Regions from separate parts of the Streptomyces sp. NPDC085931 genome, predicted to be linked through region 2. Evidence: riboswitches for the same ligand, from Rfam matches in the RefSeq annotation. Region 2 holds a riboswitch; the other holds the start of a gene.
What was found. A riboswitch is a leader RNA that binds a small molecule or an ion and turns the genes downstream of it on or off. The one in region 2 is predicted to bind S-adenosylmethionine.

Region 1 (3,401 bases), on a different contig from region 2:
GCCGCGCCCTGGGCGGCTTCCTCGGCCAGGGCCTCGGCGAACGCCCGGTTGTACGTCTCGTAGGACGCCCACTGGCGCCGGAACTCCGCGTCGAAGACCGGCTCCAGCGGCGTCTGGTAGAGCATGTGGTGCACGAACCACAGCACCGAGTTGGCGATGCCGTTGTAGGCGTCGGCGTGCACGTCGGCGGGGATGTCCAGCATCCGCACGCCGTCCTCTCCGGCCCCGCGCCGCACCGCCTCCCGGTCGCCGTCGGACAGCGCCGAGCAGACCCACAGCGCGTCCGCGTCCGAGCCGATCGCGGAGAGTCCCGACACCAGCCCGCCGCCGCCCCGCTTGGCGTTCAGCGAACCGTCCTCACCGACCGTGTAGGAGACCGGGCCCCGATTGGAAGCCACCAGTACCCGCGCAGAACCGTACGTCGAACCCATAGGCCTCAACCTAGCCCGCCTGTAAACGCTCAAACGTACGGACCTGCCGCCTTGGGCCGAAAACGGTCCCGGTCAGGCCGCTCTGCGCGCCTGGTACTCGGCGATCTCCACCATCGGCGGACGTTCCTCGGTGTCGACCGAGTACGTGCGCGGCTCGAAGCCGTCCCCGCCCCGCTCGAACTGCGTCAGGGCCGGCCGGATCAGATGTCCCCGGGCCAGCCGCAGCTGGGCGGTGCGGTAGATCTCGGCGGCCATCCGGCCCAGCGCCTGCCCGTCCTGGTGCCGGTGCCTGCGCACCCCGACGTCCACCTGGGCGAGGGCGTCCAGGCCCACCAGGTGCAGCGCGTCCACCAGCATGCCCAGCTCGACGCCGTACCCGACGGGGAACGGCAGCTGCTCCAGCAGTGAGCGGCGGGCCGCGTACTCGCCGCCCAGCGGCTGCACGAACCCGGCCAGCCGCGGCCAGTGCATGTTGAGCAGCGGGCGGGCCATCAGCTCGGTGACCCGGCCGCCCTGGCCGGCGGCCCCGCCGAGGGGGCGGTCGTACATGCCCTTGACCAGCTCGACCTCCGGGTCGGTCAGCAGCGGACCGACGATCCCCGAGACGAAGTCGGACGAGAACTCCCGCAGGTCCGCGTCGACGAAGCAGACGATGTCGCCGCGGGTGACGAGCAGCGAGCGCCACAGCACCTCGCCCTTGCCGCGCACGGCCGGCAGGCGCGGGAGTATCGCGTCGCGGTGCACCACCGTGGCGCCCGCGGCGGCGGCCACCTGGGAGGTGCGGTCGGTCGATCCCGAGTCCACGACGACCAGTTCGTCGACGAGCGGGACCTGCAGCATCAGGTCGTGCCGGATGGCGGCGGCGATGTCGCCGACCGTCTCCTCCTCGTTCAGCGCGGGCAGCACCACACTGACGGTCCGGCCCGTGCGCTGCTTGGCGGCCATGATCCGGTGGAGCGGGCGTTCGTGCGCGGACCAGGAACGGGTGCTCAGCCAGCGCTCGACTTCTTCCAGCACCGTGGCGGCTCCTTAGCGTTCTCTCGGCGGGACGGAATGTGACGCGTCTCGCGGTTCGGACGACTATCTCAACTGTCCTGGTCGTCGGTTACAGTCTTGAACAACGCGGATGACCATCGCATGTCCGGGGTCGCCCGCCGCCTACAACCACATACAGCTCATCCAGAGGGGCAGAGGGAAACGGCCCGATGAAGCCCCGGCAACCCTCCAGTCGGTTCTCGTAGGTCACTGGCGACCACAGCGCGAGGCTCCCGGCTAGGGAAGGTGCCAAATCCGTCTCACGGCGAGATGCGTCGTGAGGAAGATGAGGAGAAAGGGCCTCGCCTCACATGGCTGTGCAGACTGTTGCAAGCACCACGAACTCCACCGTAGACCTCGGCCCGGCCGCCGCCCTGAGCTGCCGCGAGTGCGGTCACCGCGTGCCCCTCGGCCCGGTCTTCGCCTGCGAGGAGTGTTTCGGCCCGCTGGAGATCGCCTACGACTTCTCGGCCTACGACGCCGAGGAGCTGCGCAAGAAGATCGAGGCGGGCCCCGCGAACATCTGGCGTTACGCCCCGCTGCTGCCGGTCCCGGCCGACGTGGCGGACAAGCCGAACCTCAACCCGGGCTGGACCAAGCTCGTGCGGGCCGACAACCTCGCGCGTGAGCTGGGCGTCGACGCCGGCAAGCTCTTCGTCAAGGACGACTCCGGCAACCCGACGCACTCCTTCAAGGACCGTGTCGTCGCGCAGGCCCTGGAAGCGGCCCGCGCCTTCGGCTTCACCACCCTCTCCTGCTCCTCCACCGGCAACCTGGCCGGCGCGGTGGGCGCCGCCGCGGCCCGCGCCGGCTTCCGCTCGTGCGTGTTCATCCCGCACGACCTGGAGCAGGGCAAGGTCGTCATGGCCGCCGTCTACGGCGGCGAGCTGGTCGGCATCGAGGGCAACTACGACGACGTCAACCGCTTCTGCTCCGAGCTCATCGGCGACCCGGCCGGCGAGGGCTGGGGCTTCGTCAACGTCAACCTGCGGCCGTACTACGCCGAGGGCTCCAAGACGCTGGCCTACGAGATCTGCGAGCAGCTCGGCTGGGAGCTGCCCGACCAGATCGTGGTGCCCATCGCCTCCGGCTCGCAGCTCACGAAGATCGACAAGGGGCTCCAGGAGCTGATCAAGCTCGGGCTCGTCGAGGACAAGCCGTACAAGATCTTCGGTGCGCAGGCGCTCGGCTGCTCGCCGGTGTCCACGGCGTTCAAGGCCGGGCACGACGTGGTGCGGCCGCAGAAGCCGGACACGATCGCCAAGTCGCTGGCGATCGGCAACCCGGCGGACGGGCCGTACGTGCTGGACATCGCGCGGCGCACGGGCGGTGCGGTGGAGGATGTGACGGACGAGCAGGTCGTCGACGCGATCAAGGTCCTCGCGCGGACCGAGGGGATCTTCGCGGAGACCGCCGGTGGGGTGACCGTGGGTGTCACCAAGAAGCTGATCGAGAGCGGGCTGCTGGATCCGTCCAGGACGACTGTGGTGCTCAACACCGGGGATGGTCTGAAGACGCTGGACGCGGTGGCGGGCACGGGGCTGACGGCGACCATTCGGCCCAGCCTGGAGTCGTTCCGTGAGGCCGGGCTCGTCTGATCGTTGCCGTCTGCGGGCCGGTGGGGGTTGTTCAAGCAGTTCCCCGCGCCCCTGGGTTCGTCACCAACCGGAGGTTCTGAAGTCATGAGCGTCACCGTTCGCATCCCCACCATCCTGCGCACCTACACCGGCGGGCAGGCCGAGGTCGCCGCCGAGGGGGCGACCCTGGGCGAGGTCATCGCCGATCTGGAGAAGAACCACACCGGGATCGCCGCCCGCGTGTTGGACGACCAGGGCAAGCTGCGCCGGTTCGTCAACGTGTACGTGAACGACGACGACGTGCGGTTCGAGCAGGGGCTGGAGACGGCCACCCCGGACGGTGCCGGCGTGTCGATCA
Region 2 (3,401 bases):
TCGCCACGCCACACGAAGGGCCCCGTCCGGTGTTCGGACGGGGCCCTTCGCGCCGTCTGGGGCTGGATAGGGTGGACCTCGTTGAGACTCTCGTCCCGTAGTGCGGGACACCTGACCCTGGAGCGGCTGATGAGCGCTGTGACCCCCGCTGGAGGCGACACCGCGGCGGGCCGCTCCTGGCCCCTGCTGTTGAACGGCCTGCTGCAGGGCCGGGACCTGACCGCGGACGACACCGCGTGGGCGATGGACCTGATCATGCGCGGCGAGGCGACGGACGCGCAGATCGCCGGGTTCGTGGTGGCGCTGCGCGCCAAGGGGGAGACCGTCGAGGAGATCGCCGGGTTCGTCCGGGCGATGTACGCGCACGCCAACGTCATCGAGGTGCCGGGCCCGGCGGTCGACATCGTCGGCACGGGCGGCGACGGGGCCAGGACGGTGAACATCTCGACCATGTCGGCGATCGTCGTCGCCGGCACGGGCGTGAAGGTCGTCAAGCACGGCAACCGCGCGGCGTCCTCGGCGTCGGGCGCCTCCGACGTGCTGGAGAAGCTCGGCGTCAACCTGGAGCTGCCGGTGCACCGGGTGGCCGGGGTGGCCGAGGAGGCCGGGATCACGTTCTGCTTCGCGGCCAAGTTCCACCCGTCGATGCGGTACGCGGGCGCGGCCCGCGGGCAGCTGGGCATCCGGACCATCTTCAACGTCCTCGGTCCGCTGACCAACCCCGCGAAGGTCCGGGCCCAGGCGGTCGGCGTGGCGGATCCGCGCATGGCGCCGATCGTGGCCGGAGTCTTCGCCGAGCGCGGCCACTCCTCCCTGGTCTTCCGCGGCGACGACGGCCTCGACGAGCTGACCACCACGGCCACCTCCCGGGTCTGGGTCGTGCGCGACGGCAAGGTGACCGAGGAGGCGTTCGACCCGCGCGAGGTGGGCCTCGACCTGGTCCCGGTGGAGGCCCTGCGCGGCGCGGACGCCTCCTACAACGCCGAGGTCGCCCGCCGCCTGCTGGAGGGCGAGCGGGGCCCGGTGCGGGACGCGGTGCTGCTGAACTCGGCCGCGGCGCTGGTGGCGCTTCAGCCGGGCACGGGCACGCTGGCCGAGCAGATCCGCGCCGGCATGGCCAGGGCGGCGGAGTCGATCGACTCGGGAGCCGCCAAGCGGTCCCTGGAGCGCTGGGTGGCCGCCAGCAACGCGTGACGGGCCGCGTGTGAGGTGCGTCCCGCGATCCGGACTCGGGTTGCGGGACGCCGATCACTTCACGTACGTTCCCGTGTCAGGTCATGAGTGACAGTCATGAGGCCCCGGCCGACTGTCCGGCAACCCTCCGTCCGTGGCGGGGTGCCCCGGGTGAAGACCAGGCCGCAGGCAGCGAGGTCTGCGGCAAGCGCGGACCCCTCGCGAACACCAGGGGTCCTGGTCGACGAGGAGTCTTCCGTGAGTCAGCGAATGCGATAGGGCCGCAGAGCCCCGCCTCCGCATCCCCTTCTCTCTTCCTTCACCCCTGTCTCTCACGGGAGTTCGCCATGTCCGTCTCCACCGTTGCCGCCGACCGCTCCGTTTGTGCCCCGCTGCCCGTTCTGGGCCGGGATGTCACCGTGCCGCTCGTGACCGGGGGCGAGGTCACCTACGCCGCGCTCGACTACGCCGCCAGCGCCCCGGCGCTCCAGCGGGTCTGGGACGACGTCGCCGCCTACGCGCCGTACTACGGCAGCGTCCACCGCGGTGCCGGCTACCTGTCCCAGCTGTCGACCGACCTGTTCGAGAACGCCCGCCGGACCGTCGCCGGGTTCCTCGGCTGCCGCGCCGACGACCAGGTCGTGTTCACCCGCTCCACCACCGACTCGCTCAACCTCCTCGCCGCCGCCCTCCCGCAGGGCTGCGAGGTCTTCGTGTTCGAGACCGAGCACCACGCCTCGCTGCTGCCCTGGCGCGACGCCCGCGTCACCTACCTCGACGCCCCGAGGAGCCACCGCGAGGCGGTCGAGACCCTGGAGCGCGCCCTGGCCGGCCGGGACCCCCACGGGCCGGCCCTGGTCTGCGTCACCGGCGCCTCGAACGTCACCGGCGAGCTGTGGCCCGTACGGGAGCTCGCGGCCGCCGCGCACGCCCACGGGGCGCGGATCGTGCTGGACGCCGCCCAGCTGGCCCCGCACCACCCGCTGTCCGTCGCGGACCTCGACGTCGACTGGGTCGCCTTCTCCGGGCACAAGCTGTACGCGCCCTTCGGCTCCGGCGTCCTGGCCGGGCGGGCCGACTGGCTGCGCGCGGCGGAGCCGTACCTCGCGGGCGGCGGGGCCAGCCGCAAGGTCGCGCGGCGTGCGGACGGGGGCGTGGACGTGGAGTGGCACGAGAGCGCCGCCCGCCACGAGGCCGGCTCCCCGAACGTCATCGGCGCCTACGCCGTCGCCTCCGCCTGCAAGGCCCTCACCGAGGCCGGGTTCGACACCCTCGTCGCCCGCGAGCGGTACCTGATCGAGAAGGTGCGCACGGGACTCGCCGAGGTGCCCGAGGTCCGGATCCTGTCCCTCTTCGGGGACGACGCCCCGCGCGTCGGCGTGCTCTCCTTCGTCGTCGACGGCTGGAACAGCTCCCACTTCGCCGCCGCCCTCTCCGCCGAGTACGGCATCGGCGTGCGGGACGGGCTGTTCTGCGCCCACCCGCTGCTGCGCACGCTGCTCGGCAGCGACCCGCAGACGCAGGGCGAGTGCGGGGCGCCGGAGGCCGCGCCGGGGGAGAAGTCCCTCAACGCCGTCCGCGTGAGCTTCGGCGCCGGTACGCCGGACGAGCACGTCGAACGGTTCGTGCACGCGGTGAAGGAGCTGGTCACGGACGGCGCCAAGTGGAACTACCGTACGGAGGAAGGGCGTTGCGTCCCGGACACCTCGGCGTGAAGCGGTAGCCGGGCGCCCAGGACGATCATCCGCAGGGCCCGTTCGGTTGCATCGGTGAGCAGCTCGCCCGCCCGCAGCAGCGCCTCCGCCAGCTCCATCGGGGCGGGCAGGATGCCGTGGCAGGCGTCCACGCCCGGCACCTGGTGCGCGCCCTCGCCGAGGGTGCCGGCCAGCGCCAGGACCGGGCGCCCGTACCGCTTGGCCCGGCGGGCCACCTCGGCCGGGACCTTGCCGCGCGGCGTCTGGTGGTCCAGGGCGCCCTCGGCGGTGACGACCAGGTCGGCGCGGGCCAGCCGGGCGTCCAGGTCGAGGTGGTCCAGCAGCACGTCGAAGCGGGGCAGGAGCCGGGCGCCCAGGGCGGCCAGCCCGGCCCCCAGACCGCCGGAGGCTCCCGTGCCCGGGCCGGTGCGCAGCTCGGTGCCCGGGGCGGCGGCGTCCCGGGTGAGGACGAACGCCCAGTTCTCCAGGGCCGCCGACAACTCCTCCACCTGCGCGGGCGTCGCCCCCTTCTGC

Region 1: linked by a shared signal. The riboswitch ahead of thrC (threonine synthase) and the one ahead of ACIGAN_RS33055 (aminotransferase class V-fold PLP-dependent enzyme) in region 2 are both predicted to bind S-adenosylmethionine.

The regions. Positions count from the first base shown of each region.
Region 1 covers NZ_JBITSK010000007.1:116,249-119,649, forward strand. Annotated here, with positions in the region: gene ACIGAN_RS16345 (trehalose-6-phosphate synthase) at 1-431, opposite strand, end outside; gene ACIGAN_RS16350 (glucosyl-3-phosphoglycerate synthase) at 504-1,448, opposite strand; SAM riboswitch class I at 1,604-1,759, shown strand; gene thrC (threonine synthase) at 1,778-3,064, shown strand; gene ACIGAN_RS16360 (ubiquitin-like small modifier protein 1) at 3,149-3,401, shown strand, end outside.
Region 2 covers NZ_JBITSK010000021.1:103,098-106,498, reverse strand. Annotated here, with positions in the region: gene trpD (anthranilate phosphoribosyltransferase) at 130-1,194, shown strand; SAM riboswitch class IV at 1,274-1,390, shown strand; gene ACIGAN_RS33055 (aminotransferase class V-fold PLP-dependent enzyme) at 1,521-2,888, shown strand; gene ACIGAN_RS33050 (glycerate kinase) at 2,843-3,401, opposite strand, start outside.